4 regions of the Acidovorax sp. KNOB132 genome follow, and region 1 is predicted to be linked to each of the others. Evidence: predicted binding sites of a transcription regulator. Region 1 holds the regulator's gene; each other region holds the start of a gene.

Region 1 (6,015 bases):
GATGCCCAGCATGGCGGCGGTCTGCTCGCGCCGCTGCCCGCAGTGAGCGAAGGTGGCGAGGATCAGCGCCCGCTCCACTTCCGCCAGCGAGCTGCCCAGCGGCAGCCGCAGTTCGGTGGAGGCGGCAGCGCCGTCGGCCATCGGTGCCATCTCGCGTTGCTGCGGCGCAAGCGGTGGCAGTGGGAGCGGTGGCTGCGAAGGCACGAGGTCGCGCGGCAACCAGCGCTCGGTCACCGGCCCTTCTTGCGTCATCACGAAGGCGCGCTGCAGCACGTTGCGCAACTCGCGCACGTTGCCGGGCCACCGGTATTCCGCCAGGCGCTCCAGGGCGGCGGCGGTCAGCGTCTTTCGGCCCCCCTCACGTGCTGCGATGTCGTCCAGGAAATGCTGTGCCAGCAGGGGCAGGTCTTCCAGCCGGTCCCGCAGGGGCGGCAGGTGCAGCGGGAACACGTTGAGGCGGTAGAGCAGGTCTTCCCGCAACGCGCCATCCACCACGGCCTGGGCCAGGTTGCGGTTGCTGGCAGCCACGATGCGCACATCGGTGTGCCGCGCCTCGGTGGAGCCTACGCGCAGGAAGGTGCCGGTCTCCAGTACGCGCAAGAGCTTGACCTGCAGCTCCAGCGGCATCTCGGTGATCTCGTCCAGGAAAAGGGTGCCGCCATTGGCGCGCTCGAAAAACCCCAGGTGCTGTCGGTCCGCCCCCGTGAAGCTGCCCCGCTCGTGGCCAAAGATTTCGCTCTCGATCAGCTGGGGCGAGATCGCGCCGCAGTTCACCGCCAGAAAAGGACCGTCGCGTCGCCGGCTGAGGTCATGGAGGGTGCGGGCAACCAGCTCCTTCCCAGAGCCGCTTTCCCCTGTCACGAACACCGAGACCGAGGTGCCGGCCACGCATGCGATCTGCTCGTACACCTCGCGCATGATGGGCGACCGGCCCAGCAGGTGGCCGAAGCGGCCGGTCGATTCCCACTGCAGGCGCATGTCCTGAATCTCGGCCAGCAGGGTGGAGGGCGAGCGAGCGCGGGAGAGCACGGCATTGAGCCGTTGCGTATCCACCGGCTTGATAAGGTAATCCGCAGCGCCCAGGCGAAGGGCCTGGATCGATGTGTCCAGGCTGGCGTGGCCAGTGATCAGCACCACTTCCGAATACGAGAGCAGTTCGGCCTCCTCGCACAGGGACAGCCCATTGCCGTCGGGCAACTGCAGGTCGAGCAGCACGATGTCGGGGCGCTGCAGGGCAATCTGACGGCGCGCATCCCGGAGCGAAGAGGCCGTGGCTGCCGTGAATCCGCCAGTGTGCAACAAGCTCGCAAGCATGCGCGCGGAGTCGGCATCGTCTTCCACTACCAGGGCATGGGCCATGCAAATCTCCCCGAGTAAGAATTTGAAAAAGAGGAATTATTTGCAGCGATCGCTGCCATGGGTGTAAACGAACGTACAGCGGTCAACCGCTTCCGCGTTCCAGCGCGTCCGTCAGCACCTGGGGCCACTGGCCCCAGGCGGCCCATGCGTCAAAGCCTGCGCGCCGGGCGCCGGCTGCATCCAACGCCTCTTCCTGAGCACAAGGCATGGCGGCTGCCACGGCCACCATGCGGCCGGCATACCCGGTCTCCCGCGCGGCGGCTGCAAACTCGCGCGCCTCTTTGGCAGGCTGAGCATTTGCAAGAACCAGATCGGGCACGTGCTGCAGCAACAGGTCCAGCGCCGGCTGGGTCGCCCCGCCGTCCAGCACGGTATATCCCTGGCGCTCCAGAGTTTGCACTGCTGTCTGGCGATCTTGCGCGCCGTGCAGTGCGACAAGCACCTTAAGGCGCCGCAGTCGGGCTGGCGGTGGTGGCGTTTCTGCGAGGCAGGGCAGCGCGAGATACTGCAGCGGTCCATCGGAGGGCGATGGAGTGCGTCCCCCATGCAGTGCAATGACATGGTCGGCAAGAAGGTCTGCCAAGGTGGCAGGTGCGCCGGCCCGCACATGCAGAGCCAGCAGGCATGCGGCTCCCGAGGGCCGCTCCATGTGGTCGTTGGGCAGGCCGCGAACTTCCACGCGCACCTCGTCCCCTTGCCTGAACACGTTCAAGTCCATGCGCATGCCCGGGGCCGCCGCTTTGCACGCCCGGCAAAGCATCTGATCCATCGCCCGGCGCATCAGGCGAGGATCTGCCATGACCCGCAGGTCGGCAGCGATCTGCTGGGTGCAGGCATAACCCCTGTTGGAGTTCACCAATGCCTCCCAGGCCTGCCGCACCAGACCCGAGAAGTCCAGCGGCACACGCCGCAGTTCCATGCGCCCCTCGCGCGCCGCCAGCACGTCCTGCAGGTCTTCCAGCAGCGAAGACAGATGCCGTGTCTGCCGAGCGGCCACCGCGCACGCTTCGCTCTGGATGGGCATTGGATGGGGGGCGAGCGCAATCACCTCCAGCGCTGCGGACAGTGCGCCCAGCGGGGTGCGCAATTCATGCCCCACACCAGCCATGGAAAGCCACGGCGGCGCTGCAACGGGGGGCGCTGCGGCGGGGTGAGGCGCTGCTGTCGGGATGGGTGTGGAGGTGTCATTCATGATGGGCGAGGGCGTTCCGCTCGTGATGGTGTTGCCGGGCGCCAGTGCCGCAGCATGCCGCATGCCAGTCAGTGCCGGTAAGAACCGGGCCAGGCAACGAACCCGTGGGCGAAACCGGCAGGAATTGCGGCAATCTCTACCGGTTGAGCAACATGCCTGCATTAAAGGATAGCGCCAAGTGCTGGTTTTCGAGGCTGGGTGAGCTCTTTCCAAGCCATGCGTGGTGTGGCATATGCCTTGCTTTGTTGCATGGGATGCTCCCCAACCCATGGATCTTCGATGAGCCAGCTTAGTCTGAGCACTTCCGCAGCACTCACCCAGAATGCTTCGCCCCGCTTGCAGCATGCCGTGCGCCTGCTGCAGATGTCCTCACAGGATTTCGCACGCGCCGTGCGGGAGGCGGTGGAGAGCAATCCGCTGTTGGAAGTCGAGGATGGCGATGCGCAGCGGGATATGCAGACGGTGCCGCACGCGCCGCCGAGCGACTGGAGTCCGTCATCTGGCAGCGGCCGGATCCCGTCTGCCGACAGCGATGGGGAGAGGGCCTGGGAGCGTTCAGCAGCGCCCATTTCATTGCGAGCCCATTTGCATGGGCAACTGGACCTGCTTCGTCTGCCGGAGCGGGATCTGCTGTTGGCAAAGGCGGTCATCGAATCGCTGGACGACGATGGCTACCTGCGCGGCGGGTTTGAAGAGATCGAGCAGGCGGTGCACACCATGGCCCTGTCTCCGGAACCGGATGGGCAGGAAATCCGCATGGCGTGGCGCCGGGTCCAGGGGCTGGATCCAGCAGGCGTTGCCGCCGTGGACCTGCGGCATTGCCTGCTATTGCAATTGCACACGATGGAGTGCGTGACGACCCGGGATCTGGTGCGTCGTGCCATTGAAGGCCACCTGAAAGCCGTGGCGTTGCGCGACCCCACACGGCTGTCCGAGGCGCTGGGGGTGTCGCGCGAGGCTGCAGCAGCGGTTTGCGCGAAGATTCGCGCGCTCAACCCCAGTCCTTGCCGCGCCTTCCTGCAAGACGATGTGCCGCTTGCGGTGCCTGACATCGTGGCTGTGAGAGGCGGGAGAGGTTGGCAAATGGTTCTCAACGATGCTGTGATGCCTCGCCTTCGGGTGCATTCCGCCTATGCGCGGATGTTTCAGCAGCGCAAGCGCCATGGTGAGAGTGCGGCGTTGAGCGCCTGCCTGCAGGAAGCGCGTTGGTTGGTGGGTAACGTGGCGCAGCGCTTTGCCACCATCCTGGCGGTGGCGCGAGCCATCGGGCGGCACCAGCAGGCGTTTTTCGAGCATGGCCCGTTGGCGCTCAAACCGCTGAAGCTGCAGCAGATCGCGCAGGAAGTGGGGGTGCACGAATCCACCGTGTCCCGTGTCACCAACAACAAGTTCTTGGCGACCCCGTTCGGCTTGCATGAACTCAAGTATTTTTTCTCGCGCGGCTTGTCTACGCGCAATGGCACCACCTGCGCTCCTGCGGCCGTCAAGGAGCTGGTGTCGGAGTTGATTGCGGCCGAGTCGCCCTTACATGCTTTGTCCGATGCGGCGATTGCCGGCCTGCTGGCGCAGCAGGGGTTTTCGGTCGCCCGGCGCACGGTCACCAAGTACCGGCAGGCGCTTCGCATTTCGGCGGCGCCGGAACGTCACAGGAACGTTTGAACCAACGGTTTGCACCTCAGGGTGAAGACCAATTCACCAAAGATCAATCATGGCTTTCGCCTGGGCTTCCATTGACGGATTGACCTTGTTTTCCCGCACGTTGGCGGTGGATGGTCATTGGTGTGGGCTGGTCGATGTGCTGCAGGGCATGCAGCCCCGGATCACGACTGTGGCCTGCGCGCAAATGCGGTTCAGTGCAGCGCAAGCGGATTGCGATGCGATTGACCTGGTGCAGACGCTTTATGCGGGTATCGCTCGCCGCAGGCATGCGAGGCAAGAGGCTGCGCGTTGTGTCAAGCGAGCAATCCAGGCAGACGTCGACCGGTAGTTGCGCAAGGGGGCCTGCAGGTGCCGGGCATGTCGATTGCCTCTGCCGTGCCAAGCCTGGTTTGACTGCCAGGCCTGGGCCGCTCCCCTCCACGGGAGCACATTGAAGGAGTATCGAAATGGCCAACCAAGGCAATCCATCCAGTAGCAATCGTGGCTTCGCCGCCATGGATGCGGCAAAGCAACGTGAAATTTCAAGCAAGGGTGGGCAGGCGGCGCATCAAAAGGGCACGGCGCATCAGTTCACCTCCGAAGAAGCCCGCGCCGCTGGCGCCAAGAGCCATAGTCGCCGCAACTCGAATTCTGGCGGTGCCAAAGCCGGTGCGTCAGCTGATGCGGAGGCCACTCTGTCGGACAGCGCTTCCAGCACGAAACCCAACGGAGCGACTCGCGCGCCGCAGGGCGCAGGTCGCGATTCAGGCCCCCAAAGCCGTTGAATCCAGCGCTGTGGTGCAGACGATTTGTTCGGGGGCTACCGCTGAAAACAGATGGGTGGCACATCGATTGCCGTTGGAAGCGCTGCACCTGTCGAACCCGCATTCCTGCGCAAGCCCAGGCATTCGTTCCGTAGGCTGTCCAGGAGGGTGGGACGCGCCATAAATCCTATTCCATGAGGCAATCCATGAACACCAACTACCCCACGCGCGCCCCGCGCCACCGCGGGCTCTTTCAGCAATTTTCTCCGCTCCATCTCGCGCCTGAGTGGGAGCAGTACAGCGTCATCAAAGCGCGGGGAGTGCGCACCATTGCCCTCGGCGGGCATGCCCCCTATGCCACTTCTGGCTGGGTGGTCGAACAGGCAGTGGGTTGCATCGAGCTTATCGGCGCCAAGGTGGCAGGTCTGGGGCAGATGCTGCTGATCGGGTTCACCCTCGGCGAACCTGCGGCTCCTGCGGGCTTTGAAGTCACGACAACCGACGCCATCGGCACATTGATCTTGCCGGCCCACTGCTTTGCCGCCTGCGTGGCGATTGCGACCGGTCAGAACGCGCACTTTCGCATCGGCGGAGACGGACAGTTGAATGCGATCGGCAGCGACCCTTCGTTGCTGCAGATGCCATCACCCCCGTAAGTCTTTGCGGTCCACCGCCGTCTCAGGGCAATGGTCGCTCCAGCGGTCAGGCCGCCCAGCCTTCGTTGATGAAGAGCCGGGTGGCCAGCAACCCTGTCGAAGTCCAATGCGTCGCGGGAGACAGCGCGGCGCTGAGGAACTGTCGGCGCTGCTCTCCTTCCAGTGACTGGAGTTGTTCATTGAATTGATTCAGTTCGGGGTCCAGTACAGGCTCTGCGCTGGCCGCGAAAGGGCTCACCGAGCGGTGGCGTGCCAGGGCTCTGAACGAGGGCAGTCTGCGCGTCTGGTTGGCCGAGGCGGGCTGGGCATAGTCCTGTCCGTCGCGGCTGTCCTCGCCACGAATCCAGTCGTGGATCACCTGCAACTCATATCCCGTGAACACGCCGAACATTTCCGCGCGTTCTCC
Region 2 (6,015 bases), on a different contig from region 1:
TCGCTCACCAGCACCTGCGGACCTTGCCGCTCGGGATCGCCGGGGGTGATTTCAGCCAGCGCTTCCAGCACCTCGCGCGGGTGGGTGAAGCTGCGCGTCGGCAAGCTCTCGCGTGCCAGCGCCTTCTCTAGGACGAAGCGGATCGAGGGGTCGTCATCTACTATCCAGATCGGCTTCATGTGTTGGTTCTACCTTGTTCCCATGGATTGCTTATCGGGACCTCAAGGCAAAGGAATGAGGATTCGGAAATCGGTGCGACCCGGCACGCTGTCGCACTCGATCAATCCGTGGTGCCGCTGCACAAAGGTTTGCGCCAGCGTCAGCCCCAACCCCGATCCCCCATCACGCCCTGTCACCAAGGGATAGAAAATCCGCTCCTTGATGGCTTCGGGCACGCCCGGTCCGTTGTCGATGACATGCAATTCCAGTGCCAGCCGATAACGCTGCCGGCCGAAGGTGACCTGGCGCGCCACGCGTGTGCTCAACGTGATCAGCGCGTCGCCTACGGCGATGCGATCCGTGAGCACCTGCGCCGCGTTCTGCACGATGTTCAGCAGCGCCTGGATGAGTTGTGCGCGGTCGCCGCGGAACTCGGGAATGGAGGTGTCGTAGTCGCGCTGCACTCGCAGCCCCTGCGGGTACTCGACCAGCACCAGCGACCGTACACGCTCGCACACCTCGTGGATGTTCACGTCGCCCACCAGGTGTGGATGGCGGTGCGGTGCCAGCAGGCGATCCACCAGGCTCTGCAGCCGGTCCGCCTCGTGGATGATGACCTGGGTGTATTCAGTGAGCTCGGGATTGTCGAGTTCCATCTCCAGCAACTGCGCCGCGCCGCGAATGCCGCCCAGGGGGTTCTTGATCTCGTGCGCCAGGTTGCGGATCAACTCCTTGTTGGCCAGCGCCTGTTCACGCAGGCGCTCCTCGCGGTCCTGCCGGGCCTGAGCCTCCAGGGGCCACAGCTCGACCAGGATCTCGCCAGTGTGCTCTGCGACCGCCAGGTGCACATGAACGGGCATCGCATCCTGCTGCTGTGCACGGCGCAGCGCGGCCTCGAAGCGCAGCGCGGCAAAGTCCTGTCCGCGCGCTCCGGCCAGGGCTGTCTGCAGCAGCGCCGGGTCGGAAAAATAGCCGCTGAAGTCAGAGCCTTCGAGCGTGCGCCGCGACAGCCCCAGCATGTTCTCCAGGGACGCATTGGCGAACAGCACGGCCCCGTCGGGTTGCAGCACGGCCACGAGCGTGGACACGAGGTCCAGCGCCTGGTAGCGCGCGGTATCGGGTTTGGAAGAAGCCACCACGCTCAGCGATTGGCCGCAGGCAGGCGGGCGAGTTCGCGCTTGATGCCGGCCACATCGCTGTCCGCGCGGGCGAGGCTGGCCTTCAGCTCGGCGGTGCGCTCCATCCACAATTGGGGGTTGCGCAGTTCGAGGGCCGTGCGCTGGGGCTCGCCGTTGTTGTATTCCTTGGCGATCTCGGCCTGACGTGCCTCGGCCTTGCGTAGTTCGGCTTCCAGGATGGCGCGCGCATCGGAGTCCCTTGCGCGCTGGTCGTTGGTGTCCACCCGGGGGGCGTTGGCGGGCGAGGTGCTGGCGCTCGGCGCGCTGCCACCCGAGGCCGCTGGCGCCCCGCCTGGCCGCGCACCCTGCACGACCGTCACATTGCCGCCTTCGACCAGTTTGCAGCCACGCTCCTTGGCCTGGCTGGCATTGTTGGTGTATTCATTGCCGCAGCGGTAGATGCGATCCTGCGACCACGCGGCGGGCGCCACGGCGGCGATGGCCATCAGTGCGATGAGTGTTTTTTTCATTCAGGTTCCTCGCAAGGCATGCCGGCGGCATGCGGGAGATGCCAGGGGAGTATCTCCCAATCGCTGGGCCTCGCCAATCGGCGCCCCCGGTCGGGAGCGGTTATTCGCCCAGGGACCACGGCGCTGGCAGCGCCATGAAAAAAGGCGGCCGAAGCCGCCTTTTGGGGGTGTGTCCCGTGGCCGCAGCCCAGGGATCACAGCGAGTAGTACATGTCGTATTCCACGGGGTGGGGAGCCATGCGGAAACGCGTGACCTCGCCCATCTTCAGGTCGATGTAGGCGTCGAGCATGGAATCGGAGAACACGCCGCCCTTGGTCAGGAAGCCGCGGTCCTTGTCCAGATACTCCAGCGCCTGATCGAGGCTGTGGCACACGGTCGGCACCAGCTTGTCTTCCTCGGGCGGCAGATGGTACAGATCCTTCGTGGCGGCTTCGCCGGGATGGATCTTGTTTTCCACGCCGTCCAGGCCGGCCATCATCAGGGCCGAGAAGCACAGGTACGGGTTGGCCGATGGATCGGGGAAGCGTGCCTCGATGCGGCGGCCCTTGGGGTTGGCCACGTAAGGAATGCGGATCGAGGCCGAGCGGTTGCGGGCCGAGTAGGCCAGCTTCACCGGGGCTTCGAAGCCGGGCACCAGGCGCTTGTAGCTGTTGGTGCCAGGGTTGGTGATGGCGTTCAGGGCACGTGCGTGCTTGATGATGCCGCCGATGTAGTACAGGGCGAAGTCCGACAGGCCGGCATAGCCGTCGCCAGCGAACAGGTTCTTGCCGTCCTTCCAGATGGACTGGTGCACGTGCATGCCGGAGCCGTTGTCGCCAGCGTAGGGCTTGGGCATGAAGGTCGCGGTCTTGCCGTAGGCATTGGCCACGTTCCAGACCACGTACTTCAGGACCTGCGTCCAGTCGGCGCGCTCGACCAGCGTGCTGAACTTGGTGCCGATCTCGTTCTGGCCAGCGCCCGCCACTTCGTGGTGGAACACTTCGACAGGGATGCCCAAAGATTCAAGGATCAGGGACATTTCAGCGCGCATGTCCTGCGTGCTGTCGACGGGGGGCACGGGGAAGTAGCCGCCCTTGACCGTGGGACGGTGGCCGCGGTTGCCACCTTCGAGCTTGGCGCCGGAGTTCCAGGGCGCTTCGTATTCTTCGATCTCGAACATGACCTTGCCGGGCTCGTTGGACCAGCGCACGCCGTCGAAGATGAAGAATTCAGGCTCAGGACCGAAGAACGCCGTGTCGCCCAGGCCGGAGGCCTTCAGGTAGGCCTCAGCGCGCTTGGCGATGGAGCGGGGGTCGCGGTCGTAGGCCTTGCCATCGCCCGGCTCGATCACGTCGCATTGCAGGAACAGCGTGGTTTCCTCGAAGAACGGGTCGATGTTGGCGGTGTTGGGATCGGGCATGAGCTGCATGTCCGAAGCTTCAATGCCCTTCCAGCCCGCCACCGAAGAGCCGTCGAATGCGTGACCCGAAGAGAACTTGTCCTCATCGAAATGGGACACGGGCACAGTCACGTGCTGTTCCTTGCCGCGGGTATCGGTGAAGCGAAAGTCAACAAACTTGACCTCGTTCTCCTTCACCATCTTCATCACGTCTGCAACGGTCTTTGCCATCAGGTTCTCCAGGATTTAAGCGCTTGTTGAAAAAAACACCACGAAAGAAAAGCAGGTTGCGTGCCAGCCAGGTGCTGCAATGCACTAAGGCGGAGCACGCCCTCCTCCAAACCTGCCGCGCCACCGAATTTGCACCATTAAAGTGCAAATCATCGAGCGCAGCGTCGTTTCAAATATCTCGCACCATTTCAGGGCCGCAGTTTGCACCAAATTCATGCAAAGCCGCCTGCAAAGCGGTCCAGGCGGCAGGTACAAGCTCTGCAGGCCCCTTGACGCCGAGTTCGATATGGCGCCCGTGCACGGGATGGTCCACGCTCGGCAAGCTGAAAACACGTACCGACGCGTGCTGGCTTTCAATGCGCTCCATCAACGGCGTCAAAGCTGCCTCCATCGCGCCGTAGACGACGACGGAGTGCTCGGTTTGGGGCGCACGGTTGAACCACTGCGCACAGTGATGGTCCAGCACCCACTCCACCATCGGCCACGCCATCACGGGAAAGCCTGGCACGAAGTGCACGGCACCACCGGCACTGCCATCGCATGAAAAACCAGGAATCTTGTTGTACGGATTCGGGATGATGCGAGCCCCCTCGGGAAACACCCCCATGTTCAGCCGGTGCACATTGTCCGCACGGTCGGGTTCATAAGCCACGCCCTGCTCCATCGCGACATCCTGCATCCGCTCCCGAATCAGCGATTCGGCCTCCGGATGCAATCGGAGCGGAACGCTCAGCGCGCGCGCAGCACACTGGCGGGTGTGATCGTCGGGCGTGGCACCGATGCCACCACAGGAAAACACCACATCCCCGGAAGCAAAGGCTCGCTGCAGGGTCGCGGTGATGCGGCCTGGGTCGTCACCCACATAGTCGGCATAGGCCAGCTGCAAACCGCGCGCGCCCAGCAGCTCGATCACCTTTGGCAGGTGCTTGTCGGCGCGCTTGCCGGACAGGATTTCGTCGCCAATGATGATGAGTCCGAAAGAGGGGGTCATGGTGTCGGGTTTGCGAGGGCAATGGGGGGAAGGATGGGGGCAGGTGGAGTGCCAACGCCACCACCAGGACCGCCAGCGTGCTCGGCGCGCAACTGCTGCAGCGCGTCCAGCGCGTAGTGGGTAAACCACAAGGAGGAGAAGGCGAACACCAGGGTGTAGATCCAGACGGCCAAAGGAATCAGGACGAAAAACGCCGCGGCGAACAACACCCCGGACGCCCAGACGATTCCAGGCGCTGCCCCCAGGTAGCCGCACAAGATGCCGATGGTCAGCAGGCGCATGCGGTGGCGCTTGAAAATGGCTTCGCGCTCCTGTCGGCTCGCATGCTCTGCCAAGGCGTCAAACGCCATGACGCGATAGGTCAGCCAACCCCAGATCAGCGGTGGCAGCACCAGCACCAGCGGTGGAATGAGCCAGAGCGGAACGGACACCACCAGCGCCGCCATGGCGGCCATCGTCGCGCCGAGAGACCATGCCAGGCTGGCCACCATCGACGCGCCGCGCTTGCGCTCCAGCAATGGGAAACGGCGCCTGGCCACGACTGTCACGAGCGCAGGCGTCATGATCACTGCGACCACCAGCACCGAAACGATCATGATCACCGGTGTCGAGAGAACCACCACGATCAAAGGAGCGATGGCGGCGGGTGCCTGCTCGATGCCCCAGGCCTGGAACCATCCCCACACCATCGCCAGAATGTCCGATGACTCCAACGCCGAGCGGACCGCCTGCACCGCAATGCCCCAGAAAAAATGACTGGCCACCCAGGCCAGCAGCAGCATGAGCAGCAACGGCAGCAGGGAAAGCGCAATCACGCGGGGGTGCAGGCAATAGGCGGCAGCGCGCCAGAAGGAATCGATCAGCAATGCCATGGCGCGAGCATAGCGTGGACACGAGTCCAGTCGGCGGCTAGGCTTTGCCCAGCAGGCGCAAAACACCTCGCCACTGCTGCGCCCAGAACCCTTGCCCATAGTTGCGAACGCGGCCATCCGGCCCTGGCTGGACCTGATCACGGACGCCGGTTGGATCGTATCGGAGTTCGAAATTGGCAGTCCGAAAGAGCATGTCCCACCAAGGCAGCAACACGCCGAAATTGCAGCCGCCCAACACCGTGACGGGCTTCTGAACGGGCTCGGCCTGGACATACCGCTCCGCCATCACTTTCGTTGGAGACGGGACTGAGCGCATTGCCACCGATTCATGCCCGATGCCGATCGCATGGTGCAGGCGGTGAAACCGGGGACTCACCCAGAGACGCTCCCCCCAGCGACCGAACCACAAACGCAAATTGGCATGATGGAAGTTCTCGCTCAACTGGGTCAAGGCCACAATGGCCACGAATTGGCCCGGGGCCACACCGATCAGTTGCGCCACAGTGACCACGATGGCATCCCGAAGCAGATCATCCAGAAGGTGGTTGCGGTTGTCGCTCCACATCGTCATTTGCCGCTGCGAATGGTGCAGCGAATGCAGCCGCCACCACCATTCGAAATGGTGTTGTCCGCGGTGAATCCAGTAGTCCAGAAAATCAAACACTGCCAGATAAACCAGCAGGCTGACCCAAGGCAGGTCGGTCACGCCCGGCCATAACGCATCCAGATGGAACG
Region 3 (6,015 bases), on a different contig from region 1:
CAGGCCGCCGTCGCTGCGGTCGTGGTAGGCCAGGATCTGGCCCTTGGCGCGCAGCGCGTTCACGGCATCGACCAGGCGCACCAGGTCCTGCGCGTCGTCCAGGTCGGGCGCCACGTCGCCGCTCTGGCCCAGCACCTGGCCCAGGATGCTGCCGCCCATGCGGGCCTTGCCATGACCCAGGTCGATCAGCACCAGCGTGGTGTCGTCCTCCCCCGCGTCCAGCTGCGGCGTGAGCGTGCCGCGCACGTCGGCCAGCGTGGCGAAGGCGCTGACGATCAGGCTCACGGGGGAGGTGACCTTCTTCGCACCGCTGTCATCCTTCCACTGGGTGCGCATGGACAGCGAATCCTTGCCCACCGGGATCGAAATGCCCAGCGCCGGGCACAGCTCCATGCCCACGGCCTTCACGGTGGCGTACAGCGCTGCATCCTCGCCGGGCTCGCCGCAGGCGGCCATCCAGTTGGCCGAGAGCTTCACGCGCGGCAGCTCGATGGGCGCGGCCAGCAGATTGGTGATGGCCTCGGCCACGGCCATGCGGCCCGAGGCGGGCGCGTCGATGGCGGCCAGCGGCGTGCGCTCGCCCATGCTCATGGCCTCGCCGGCAAAGCCCTGGAAGTCGGCCAGCGTGACGGCGCAGTCGGCCACCGGCACCTGCCAGGGGCCCACCATCTGGTCGCGGTGCGACAAGCCGCCCACCGTGCGGTCGCCGATGGTGATGAGAAAGCGCTTGCTCGCCACCGTGGGGTGCGCCAGCACGTCGATCACCGCCTTTTGCAGCGCCACGCCCGTGAGATCGATGGGCGCGAATTCGCGCTGCACGGTCTTCACGTCGCGGTGCATCTTGGGCGGCTTGCCCAGCAGCACCTCCATGGGCATGTCCACCGGCAGCTTCTGATCGCCGGTGGCGGCCGTGTCCTCCAGCACCAGCTGGCGGTGCTCGGTGGCCGTGCCGATCACGGCGAACGGGCAGCGCTCGCGCTCGCAGAAGGCGCGGAACTGCTCCAGCGATTGCGGCGCGATCGCCAGCACGTAGCGCTCCTGGCTTTCGTTGGACCAGATCTCTTTCGGGGCCAGGCCCGACTCCTCGAGCTGCACCGCGCGCAGGTCGAAGTGCGCACCCCGGCCGGCGTCGTTGGTCAGCTCGGGGAAGGCATTGGACAGCCCGCCCGCGCCCACGTCGTGGATCGCCAGGATGGGGTTGGCCGCACCCTGCGCCCAGCAGTGGTTGATGACCTCCTGCGCGCGGCGCTCGATCTCTGGGTTGCCGCGCTGCACGGAGTCGAAATCGAGCTCCGCCGCGTTCGCGCCCGTGGCCATGGAACTGGCCGCGCTGCCGCCCATGCCGATGCGCATGCCCGGGCCGCCCAGCTGGATCAGCAGCGAGCCGGCCGGGAATTCGATCTTCTGGGTGAGGCCCGCATCGATGGTGCCCAGGCCGCCGGCGATCATGATGGGCTTGTGGTAGCCCCGGTCCACGCCGCCCACCGACTGCTCGTACTCGCGGAAATAGCCCAGCAGGTTGGGCCGGCCGAACTCGTTGTTGAACGCCGCGCCGCCCAGGGGGCCTTCCACCATGATCTGCAGAGGGCTGGCGATGTGCTCGGGCTTGCCGAACTCGCCGCCCCAGAGCTTGGACACCGTGAAGCCAGTCATGCCCGCCTTGGGCTTGGAGCCGCGGCCCGTGGCGCCTTCGTCGCGGATCTCGCCGCCCGCGCCGGTGGAAGCGCCGGGGAACGGCGAGATGGCCGTGGGGTGGTTGTGCGTCTCCACCTTCATCAGGATGTGGTTGGTGACGCTACTCTTTTCATAGCAAACTGCCCTAGTGGAATTTGCACTGGCGGGCATTTTTGGCCAAAAACCGCTCGACGCGCGTGCCTTCCATGACCGAGGCATTGTCCGAATACGCCACCACCGTGTGCTGGGGCGCCAGCTGGTGGGTGTTGCGGATCATGGCGAACAGGCTCTTGTCCTGCTTCTCGCCGTCGATGGTGAACTGCGCGTTGAAGATCTTGTGGCGGCAGTGTTCGCTGTTGGCCTGCGCGAACATCATCAGTTCCACGTCGGTGGGGTTGCGCGCCAGGCCCTGGAAGGCATTGACCAGGTAGTCGATCTCGTCGTCGGCCAGCGCCAGGCCCCACTGGGTGTTGGCCGCCTCGACCGCCGCGCGCCCGCCGCCCAGCACATCGACGAACTCCATCGGCGCGGCCGGCAGCTCGGTGAACAGGGCCTCGGCGCCCGAGCGGTCCCACACCACCGACTCGGTCATGCGGTCGTGCAGCAGCGCGGCGATCTGTCCGCGCTGCGCGTCGGTCAGCGTGGGCGTGCCGCCCAGCAGGCCGGATTTGAGCGAGAGGCGGTATTCGGTGATGCGCTCCACGCGGCGCAGCGCCAGGCCGCAGTTGTGCGCGATATCGGTCGCCTTCGACGCCCAGGGCGAGACCGTGCCCAGGCGCGGCGTGACAACGATGGCCGGGCCATCGGCCGGGCCGCCGTAGGGGTCCCCATAGGTCAGCAGCGCGGCGAAGCGATCGGTTTCGGCCGGGGTGGGCACCGCGTCGGTGGCCACCAGGTGCACGAAGCGGGCGGCGATGCCCGTGATGCGGTCGTGGATGGCCTGCAGCGCGGGCAGCAGCTGGCGCATGCGGAAGGCGCTGAGGGCGTTGCCGCCTTCGAACGTGCTGAGGTGCAAGGAGGGCTTCGTGGACGATGTCGGCGAGATCACTTCGGCGGCCTGTTGGGTGATGGAAAAGGTGCGGCCCCACCCTGGACCGCCGGCCGCTGACTGGGGCCGGCTGGGCAGGGTGCGGAGAATGCTGAGCCCGGCATTTTACCGGGGGCGGATCGCATCGCCGACGAGGCCTTCGCCCGCGTGGCCCGCATCGGCCAAGCGCGGATGGGATAATTGGCCCCATGAGCATCACCATCAAAGACGCCGAAGGCATCGCCGGCATGCGAGAGGCATGCCGACTGGCTTCGGAAGTGCTGGACTACATCGCGCCCCACATCCAGCCTGGCATCACCACGAACGAAATCGACCGCCTCGCGGCCGAATGCATGGCGCAGCAGGGCACCATCTCCGCCACCATCGGCTACCAGCCGCCGGGCTATCCGCCCTACCCCAAGTCGCTGTGCACGTCGATCAACAACGTGGTCTGCCACGGCATCCCGAACGACAAGCCCCTGAAGAAGGGCGACATCATGAACGTGGACGTCACCGTCATCACCAAGGACGGCTGGTACGGCGACAACAGCCGCATGTACCTGATCGGCGACGTCTCCATCGCCGCCAAGCGCCTGTGCAGCCTCACCTTCGACGCCATGTGGATCGGCATCCAGCGCGTCAAGCCCGGCGCCCGCCTGGGGGACATCGGCCACGCCATCCAGAAGTACGCCGAGGGCCACGGCCTGTCGGTGGTGCGCGAGTTCTGCGGCCACGGCATCGGCCAGAAATTCCACGAAGAGCCCCAGGTGCTGCACTACGGCTACCCTGGCACGCTGGATGAGCTGCTGCCCGGCATGACCTTCACCATCGAGCCCATGCTGAACGCCGGCCGCCGCGAGGTGAAGGAGTTCGGCAACGACGGCTGGACCATCGTGACCAAGGACCGCAGCCTGTCGGCGCAGTGGGAGCACACCGTGCTGGTGACCGAGACCGGCTACGAAGTCCTCACCCTGTCGGCCGGATCGCCGCCGCTGCCGGCCTTCGTGACGGCCACGAAGACCTGACCGGAACACGGCGCGCGGGCCGGCCGCGCGGCGGCCGGGCGCACGGTTCTTGCTTTGCCTGGTGCTAACCTGCCAACCCAGTCGCCCCATCCGCACCCGCCACCCCGCCGCCGTCCATGACCGACCTGCAAACCCTGCGCGACGCCTACCGCCAAGACAAGGCCACCCTGCTCGCGTCGCTGCAATCCACGGGCGCCTCCACGCGCGGCGTTCGCACCCTGCTGCACAAGCTCTCCACCCTGGCGGACCGCCTGCTGCGCCAGCTGTGGCAGCGCGCCGGCATGCCGGACGACCTGGCGCTGGTGGCCGTGGGTGGCTACGGCCGGGCGCAGCTCTTTCCCCATTCCGACGTGGACGTGCTCGTCCTGCTGCCGGATGGCGCCACGCCCGGGGCCGGCTGCGCCTTGTCCACGTGCATCGAATCGTTCATCGGCAGCTGCTGGGACGCGGGCCTGGAGATCGGCTCCAGCGTGCGCACGGTGGCCGAGTGCCTGACCGAATCCGCGGCCGACGTGACCGTGCAGACCTCGCTGCTCGAAGCCCGCCGCGTCTGCGGCAGCGCACCGCTGTTCGCCGCGTTCCAGCAGCGCTACGACGCGCAGATGGACGCGCAGGACTTCCTCATCGCCAAGACGCTGGAGATGCGCCAGCGCCACACCAAGTACGAGAACACGCCTTACTCGCTGGAGCCCAACTGCAAGGAGTCGCCCGGCGGCCTGCGCGACCTGCAGACGGTGCTGTGGGTCGCCCGCGCGGCCGGCCTGGGACGCGACTGGCGCGAACTGGCTGCCAACGGCATGGCCACGCCGTTCGAGGTGGCCCAGATCGAGCGCAACGAGGCCGTGCTGTTTCTCATCCGCGCGCGGCTGCACGCCGTGGCCGGCCGCCACGAGGACCGTCTGGTGTTCGACCTGCAGACCGCCGTGGCCGAATCGTTCGGCTACCGCTCCCACTCGCCCGACGGCAAGCGCCTGGCCATGCGCGCGAGCGAAACCCTCATGCGCCGCTATTACTGGGCAGCCAAGGCCGTGTCGCAGCTCAGCCAGATCCTGCTGCTGAACATCGAGGAGCGGCTCAGCCCCTCCACGCACGAACTGCACCGCATCAACGACCGCTTCTTCGAGAAGGCCGGCCTCGTCGAGGTGGCCAGCGACGACCTGTATGAGAAGAACCCCCACGCCATCCTGGAAACCTTCCTGCTCTACGAAACCACGCTGGGGCTGAAGGACCTGTCGGTGCGCACGCTGCGCGCGCTCTACAACGCCCGCGGGGCGATGGACAGCGCCTTCCGCCGCGACCCCGTCAACCGCGCGACCTTCATGAAGATCCTGCGGCAGCCCTCGGGCATCACGCATGCGATGCGGCTCATGAACCAGACCTCGGTGCTGGGCCGCTACCTCTGGCCGTTTCGCCGCATCGTGGGCCAGATGCAGCACGACCTGTTCCACGTCTACACCGTGGACCAGCACATCCTGATGGTGCTGCGCAACGTGCGCCGCTTCTTCATGGCCGAGCATGCGCACGAATACCCGTTCTGCTCGCAGCTGGCCGGTGGTTGGGACAAGCCGTGGCTGCTGTACCTGGCGGCGCTGTTCCACGACATCGGCAAGGGCCGCGGCGGCGACCACTCCAAGATCGGCGCAGAGGAAGTGCGCCACTTCTGCCGCCAGCACGGCGTGGACGAGGAAGACGCGGCGCTGGTCGAGTTCCTGGTGCGCGAGCACCTGGCCATGAGCCAGGTCGCGCAAAAGCAGGACCTGTCCGATCCCGACGTGATCGCGCTTTTCGCCCAGCGCGTGGGCAGCGAGCGCCGCCTCACCGCGCTGTACCTGCTCACCGTCGCGGACATCCGCGGCACCAGCCCCAAGGTCTGGAACGCGTGGAAGGGCAAGCTGCTGGAAGACCTGTACCGCGCCACGCTGCGCGCCCTGGGCGGCCACGCCCCCAATGCCGCCGCCGAAATCGAGGCCCGCAAGCGCGAAGCCATGGTCATGCTGGCGCTGCAGGCCCAGCCGTTCGAGGCGCACAAGAAGCTGTGGGACACGCTGGACGTGGGCTATTTCATGCGGCACGAAGCCGCCGACATCGCCTGGCACACGCGCCACCTCTCGCGCTACGTGGGCACCGGCCGCACCGTGGTCCGCGCGCGGCAGTCGCTGGCGGGCGAAGGCCTGCAGGTGGCGGTTTATGCGCCCGACCAGCCCGACCTCTTCGCCCGCATCTGCGGCTATTTCGACCGGGCGGGCTTCAGCATCCTTGATGCGCGGGTGCACACCGCCCACGATGGCT
Region 4 (6,015 bases), on a different contig from region 1:
CCGTGGCGGGCAGCTACGCGGTGACCGTGACGGCGCGCGACACCAAGACGGGCCTGAGCGGCCAGGGCACCTACACGGTGACCATCACCGCGCCCCTGCCTCCTTCGGTGCCGGGCGGCAGCATCTCCGGCACCGAAGGCGTGCCCCTGGCATTCAGCGGCGCCGCCACCTCGGTGAACCCCCTGCGCTACGCGCTGAGCGGCGCGCCGTCCGGCATGGCGATCGGCGCGGACGGCTCCGTGACCTGGGCGCGCCCCGTCCAGGGCACCTACGCGGTGACCGTGGCAGCCACGGACACCAAGATCGGCCTGACCGGCCGCGGCACCTATTCCGTGCGCATCGCGGCGGCCGGCAGCAGTACGCCCCCGGGCGGCCTCTCGGTGGCCGCCGCGCCCTGGACCGGCACGGCCGGCCAGGCACTCACCGGCACGATCACGGTCTCCGCGCCGGGCGCCTCCTGGCTGTCCGTGACGATCACCGGCGCCCCGCTGGGCATGGGCTTTTCGATACAGGGCACCACGGTGACCGCCCGCTGGCCTTCGCCGGTGGCTGGCAGCTACGCGCTGACCATCGTGGCGCGCGACTCCCTGGGCCGCACCGCCCAGGCCACGGTGCCGGTGTCCATCCGCTGAGCGCCGCCGGGGGCCGCCGGCACGCCGCGGCTCCCGGCCCTCACCAGCGGTCGGAGCGCATGCGCAGTTCCCAGTTGCCGGCGCGCAGGCTGTACACGCCCACGGCGCCGTAGCGCTGCTCGCCCTTTTCGTCCCAGGTCATGGTGCCGGTGACGGGCGCGTAGCCGTTGATGGCCCGCAGGGCCTTGGTGATCTCCTTCGGATCGGCGGACTTGGCCTGCTTGATGGCGGCCGACAGCACGTAGGTGGCGTCGTAGCTGTAGTGGCCGCCGTAGGCGGGCGGCTTCTTGAACGCGGTGTTGTAGCGGTCCAGGAACTGGCGGCCGGTGATGAACTCGCGCGCCTCCAGCACGGGCGAGGTGGCATAGATGGCCGTGACCATCCCCATGCCCTTGACCATGTCGGTGGTCTTGATGGTGTCGCCGCCCAGCACGGACAGCTGGGTGTAGTTGATCTTCTGCAGCGCCTGCAGCAGCGCCAGCACCTGGAAGTCGTTGAGCGTGGTGACGATCACGCCCACCTTCGCCGTCTGGATGCGGCGGGCCACCTCGTCGAAATCCGTGGTCTTGTCGTCGAACGACTGGCGCACGGTGACTTCCTTCTTCTCCGTCGCCAGCTGCTTGGCCGCGCCATCGGCCAGGCCCTTGCCGTAGGGCGTGCCGTCGTCCAGCACGGCGTAGCTGGCGGTGCTGAGCTGCGTGGCCGCGAACGAGCCCATGGCGCGGGCCTGCAGGTTGTCATTGGCCACCAGGCGCAAGGTGGTCTGCAGGCCCAATTCGGTGAAGCGCGGGTTGGTGGAGATGGCCAGCTGCGCGATGCCCTTTTCGGCATAGATGGGCGCCGCCGCGATGCTGACGCCCGAATTGAGGTTGCCGATGACCGCCACCACGCCGGACTCCACCAGCTGCTGCGCGGCTTTCTTGCCGGAGTCGGCGTCGGCCCGGTCGTCCTGCGCGACCACTTCCAGGGTGACGGTCTTGCCATCGACCGTGAAGCCGGACTTGTTGAGCTCCTGCACCGCCAGCGTCACGCCGTTGAGCATGTCCTGCCCCAGCGCGCCGAGCGGACCCGACAGCGGCTGGGCCACGCCGATCTTGATGGTGTCGGGCACCTTGCTGCACCCTGCCCCCAACGTGGCGGCCAGCGCCGCGATCGCCAGCAGCGCGGCACGCCTGCTTCCTTGTGTGCTCATAGACCCAGCTCCAATCCATTCAGTGGTTTACATGTATCCGGATGTATATAAGACCGAAGAGTCTTACGCTATCGGGTAACCCCTGCTCCATAGCAAGTTACATCCATTAGCAATTTCCGTCCCAGGCCGAAAGCGGTGCTAATGCACCCGCACAGTGCGCTTTCGGGCATCCGCCGCGATCCATCGGGTTTGCACCGCGCCGGCGCACCAGGATGGGCGTATTTATTGCTTAAGCTTGGGGCATGACCGACTCCCTGCGCATCGTGGTGGTGGCCCCCGACCTGGCGGTGGGTGCCGAGGACGACGAGCACGCCCAGCTGCAGGCCGAGCGCTCGCGGGCGCTGCGCATCGGCCTGCTGGAAAACAACTTCAACCTGGTGGCCACGCTGCCGGCCGACGTGTTCCTGAGCGAGCGGCTCGCGCAGCTGCAGCCCGACCTGGTGATCGTGGACGCCGAGAGCGACGCCCGCGACGCGCTGGAGCACGTGGTGATGGCCACCCGCGATGCGCCCCGCGCCATCGTGATGTTCACCAACGACGACGATCCCTCCCACGTGCGGCAGGCAGTGGCCGCGGGCGTGTCGGCCTACATCGTGGCCGGGCTGTCGCCCCAGCGCATCCGCCCCATCCTGGACGTGGCGATGGCGCGCTTCCAGCACGAGCAGGCCCTGCGCGCCGAACTGGCCGATGCGCGCAGCGAGCTGAAGGACCGCAAGACCATCGACCGCGCCAAGGGCCTGCTGATGCAGCGCCAGGGCCTGACCGAACAGGCCGCCTACGACAAGCTGCGCAAGAGCGCGATGGACAAGGGCATGAAGCTGGTCGAGGTGGCCCAGCGCATGCTGGACGTGGCGGACCTGCTGGGCTGACCGGCGCGGCCGGCGGCGCTGCACAAGGGCAGTGCGGCACTGCACCATCGCGCGGCTTCCGTGCCCGGCCCTGCACGCGCCGCGGCCCGCTTTGGCCCAGGGCCACGCGGCGCCCGGCGCCGGATGGTTCGATCCAAAAAGCCTCCCAGCGCAATCGACACTAGGGCATATCGCTACAAAAACAATAGCGAACATCCTGTATGGCCCGCTCTGGCACAAGGCTTGCAATGACGGAGGCAAGACCAACGTTGGTCGATTGCCAGGCCCCACCCAATGGCGGGTGCGACCTGGCAGAACCCGGACAAAGGCGTCCCCACCGCTCGCGGCGCTGCCCCCAAGGCAGCCTGCGGGCGTGTGAGGACGCCTTTTTTGTTTTTCACGTTGCCAGCCAAGCCAAGGGATGCCTTCCATGACCGACCTGTCCAAAACCAGTCTCCACCGCCGCACCGTGCTGCAGGCCGCCGCCGTGGGGGCCGTGGGCGTGAGCCCCGCGCTGCGCTCCATGGTGCATGCAGCCGGCTCCGACGCGCCGGAAAAGAAGGAAGTCAAGATCGGCTTCATCCCCCTCACCGACTGCGCCAGCGTGGTGATGGCCTCGGTGCTGGGCATCGACCAGAAGTACGGTGTGAAGATCGTGCCCTCCAAGGAAGCGAGCTGGGCGGGCGTGCGCGACAAGCTGGCCAACGGCGAGCTGGACTTCGCCCACGTGCTCTACGGCCTGGTGTACGGCGTGCACCTGGGCGTGGGCGGCCCCAAGAAGGACATGGCCGTGCTGATGAACCTGAACCAGAACGGCCAGGCCATCTCGCTGAGCAAGAAGCTGGCGGACAAGGGTGCGATCAACGGCCCCACGCTCGCCAAGCTGATGGCCACCGAGAAGCGGGAATACACCTTCGCCCAGACCTTCCCCACCGGCACGCACGCCATGTGGCTCTATTACTGGCTGGCCGCCAACGGGATCGATCCGATGAAGGACGCCAAGGTCATCACGGTGCCGCCGCCGCAGATGGTGGCCAACATGCGCGTCGGCAACATGGACGGCTTCTGCGTGGGCGAGCCTTGGAACCACCGCGCCATCATGGACGGCATCGGCATCACGGCCACCACCACCCAGGCGATCTGGAAGGACCACCCCGAGAAGGTGCTGGGCACCACGTCGGAGTTCGTGCAGAAATACCCCAACACGGCCCGCGCCGTGACCGCCGCCATCCTGGAAGCCGGCCGCTGGATCGACGAAGGCCTGGCCAACAAGAGCAAGATGGCCGAAACCATCGCCGGCAAGGCCTACGTGAACACCAGCGTGGACGCGATCAACCAGCGCATCCTGGGCCGCTACCAAGACGGCCTGGGCAAGACCTGGGACGACCCCAACTACATGAAGTTCTACAACGACGGCGCGGTGAACTTCCCCTACCTGTCCGACGGCATGTGGTTCCTCACGCAGCACAAGCGCTGGGGCCTGCTCAAGGACCACCCGGACTACCTGGCCGTCGCCAAGTCGATCAACCGCACCGAGCTGTACAAGCAGGCCGCCACTGCTGCCAAGGTGCCCCTGCCCAAGAGCGACATGCGCTCCAGCAAGTTGATGGACGGCGTCGTCTGGGACGGCAAGGACCCGGCCAAGTACGCCGACAGCTTCAAGATCAAGGCCTGACCCCGGGCCCCGCCCGAGCCGCCCGCCCCCAGCCCCCGCCAGGAGAATCCCACCATGGTCAGCGCCGTCTTCCACGCCCCGCCGGAGCCCACCCCAGCCGCGGTCCCTTCTGCTATGCAAACGATAGCAACACCGGCAATCAAAACGCCGGCATCGGAGCAAAAACCACTGCAGTCCGCCCCGCCCAGCCCGCCGCGGGCGCCCCGCGACTGGGCGGCCGCCTCGCGCGCCTTCTGGCTCGCGGTGCTGCCGCCGGCCTGCGGCCTGGGCCTCTTGATCGGGCTGTGGGCCGTGGTGTCCTCCACCACTGGCCAGAGCATTCCCGGCCCGCTGGAGACCTGGAAGCAGGCGCTGGAAGTCTTCAGCAACCCCTTCTACCGCAACGGCCCCAACGACCAGGGCGTGGGCTGGAACGTGCTCGCCTCGCTGGAGCGCGTGGCGGTCGGCTTCGGGCTGGCGGCGCTGGTGGGCATTCCCGCGGGCTTCGTGATCGGGCGGTTCCACTTCCTCTCGCGCATGTTCAACCCGCTCATCAGCCTGCTGCGGCCCGTGTCGCCGCTGGCGTGGCTGCCCATCGGCCTGCTGGTGTTCAAGGGCGCCAACCCGGCCGCCATCTGGACCATCTTCATCTGCTCGATCTGGCCCATGGTCATCAACACCGCGGTGGGTGTGCAGCGCGTGCCGCAGGACTACATGAACGTGGCCCGCGTGCTCAACCTCTCGGAATGGAAGATCGCCACCACCATCCTGTTCCCCGCCGTGCTGCCCTACATGCTGACCGGCGTGCGCCTGGCCGTGGGCACCGCCTGGCTCGTGATCGTGGCGGCCGAGATGCTGACCGGCGGCGTGGGCATCGGGTTCTGGGTCTGGGACGAGTGGAACAACCTGAACGTCAAGAACATCATCATCGCGATCTTCGTGATCGGCATCGTCGGGCTGCTGCTCGAATACGCCCTGGTCAAGCTGGCCACGGCATTCACGTTCGAAGAGGTGAAGGCATGAACAACCCCGCGAAATTCATCGAGATCCAGGGCGTCGCCCAGACCTTCAAGACCGCCAAGGGGCTGTTTCCGGCGCTCAAGGGCATCGACCTGTCCATCGCCAAGGGCGAGTTCGTCGCCCTCATCGGACACTCGGGCTGCGGCAAATCCACCTTGCTCAACCTGATCGCCGGACTCACCGTGCCCACCGCCGGCGCGCTGCTGTGCGCCAACAAGGAGATCAAGGGCCCCGGCCCCGAGCGCGCGGTGGTGTTCCAGAACCATTCCCTGCTGCCCTGGCTGACCTGCGAAGGCAACGTGCACCTGGCGGTCGAGCGCGTGTTCGGCAAGCGGGAACCGAAGGCCCAGCTCAAGGCCCGCACCGAGGCCGCGCTGGCCATGGTGGGCCTCACGCACGCGGCGCAAAAGCGCCCCGGCGAGATCTCGGGCGGCATGAAGCAGCGCGTGGGCATCGCCCGGGCGCTGTCGATGGAGCCCCAGGTGCTGCTGATGGACGAGCCCTTCGGCGCGCTGGACGCCCTCACCCGCGCCAAGCTGCAGGACGAGCTGCTGGAGATCGTGGCGCGCACGCAGAGCACGGTGGTCATGGTCACCCACGACGTGGACGAGGCCGTGCTGCTGTCCGACAAGATCGTGATGATGACCAACGGCCCGGCCGCCACCATCG

The links. The regulator sigma-54, encoded in region 1, starts transcription at its own class of promoters, with help from an activator protein. The targets are predictions, from matches to a motif close to TGGCANGNAANCTGCTTT.
Region 2: the regulator sigma-54 is predicted to act here: its motif matches at 3,466-3,483, upstream of glnA (type I glutamate--ammonia ligase).
Region 3: the regulator sigma-54 is predicted to act here: its motif matches at 3,765-3,782, upstream of AC27IO_RS07490 ([protein-PII] uridylyltransferase).
Region 4: the regulator sigma-54 is predicted to act here: its motif matches at 2,905-2,922, upstream of AC27IO_RS17635 (CmpA/NrtA family ABC transporter substrate-binding protein).

The regions. Positions count from the first base shown of each region.
Region 1 covers NZ_BAAJYT010000002.1:36,546-42,560, forward strand. Annotated here, with positions in the region: gene AC27IO_RS00675 (sigma-54-dependent transcriptional regulator) at 1-1,359, opposite strand, end outside; gene AC27IO_RS00680 (histidine kinase) at 1,442-2,302, opposite strand; partial or broken gene AC27IO_RS00685 (hypothetical protein) at 2,315-2,896, opposite strand; gene rpoN (RNA polymerase factor sigma-54) at 2,831-4,210, shown strand; gene AC27IO_RS00695 (hypothetical protein) at 4,260-4,538, shown strand; gene AC27IO_RS00700 (KGG domain-containing protein) at 4,657-4,974, shown strand; gene AC27IO_RS00705 (hypothetical protein) at 5,160-5,609, shown strand; gene AC27IO_RS00710 (hypothetical protein) at 5,656-6,000, opposite strand; gene AC27IO_RS00715 (iron-containing redox enzyme family protein) at 5,964-6,015, opposite strand, start outside.
Region 2 covers NZ_BAAJYT010000061.1:3,132-9,146, reverse strand. Annotated here, with positions in the region: gene ntrC (nitrogen regulation protein NR(I)) at 1-179, opposite strand, end outside; gene glnL (nitrogen regulation protein NR(II)) at 222-1,295, opposite strand; gene AC27IO_RS10840 (hypothetical protein) at 1,301-1,807, opposite strand; gene glnA (type I glutamate--ammonia ligase) at 2,002-3,417, opposite strand; gene AC27IO_RS10830 (competence/damage-inducible protein A) at 3,587-4,408, opposite strand; gene AC27IO_RS10825 (EI24 domain-containing protein) at 4,405-5,280, opposite strand; gene AC27IO_RS10820 (sterol desaturase family protein) at 5,318-6,015, opposite strand, start outside.
Region 3 covers NZ_BAAJYT010000032.1:9,998-16,012, forward strand. Annotated here, with positions in the region: partial or broken gene purL (phosphoribosylformylglycinamidine synthase) at 1-2,641, opposite strand, end outside; gene map (type I methionyl aminopeptidase) at 2,911-3,726, shown strand; gene AC27IO_RS07490 ([protein-PII] uridylyltransferase) at 3,843-6,015, shown strand, end outside.
Region 4 covers NZ_BAAJYT010000170.1:274-6,288, forward strand. Annotated here, with positions in the region: partial or broken gene AC27IO_RS17620 (peptidase S53) at 1-632, shown strand, start outside; gene AC27IO_RS17625 (branched-chain amino acid ABC transporter substrate-binding protein) at 673-1,824, opposite strand; gene AC27IO_RS17630 (ANTAR domain-containing response regulator) at 2,067-2,693, shown strand; gene AC27IO_RS17635 (CmpA/NrtA family ABC transporter substrate-binding protein) at 3,103-4,347, shown strand; gene ntrB (nitrate ABC transporter permease) at 4,402-5,349, shown strand; gene AC27IO_RS17645 (ABC transporter ATP-binding protein) at 5,346-6,015, shown strand, end outside.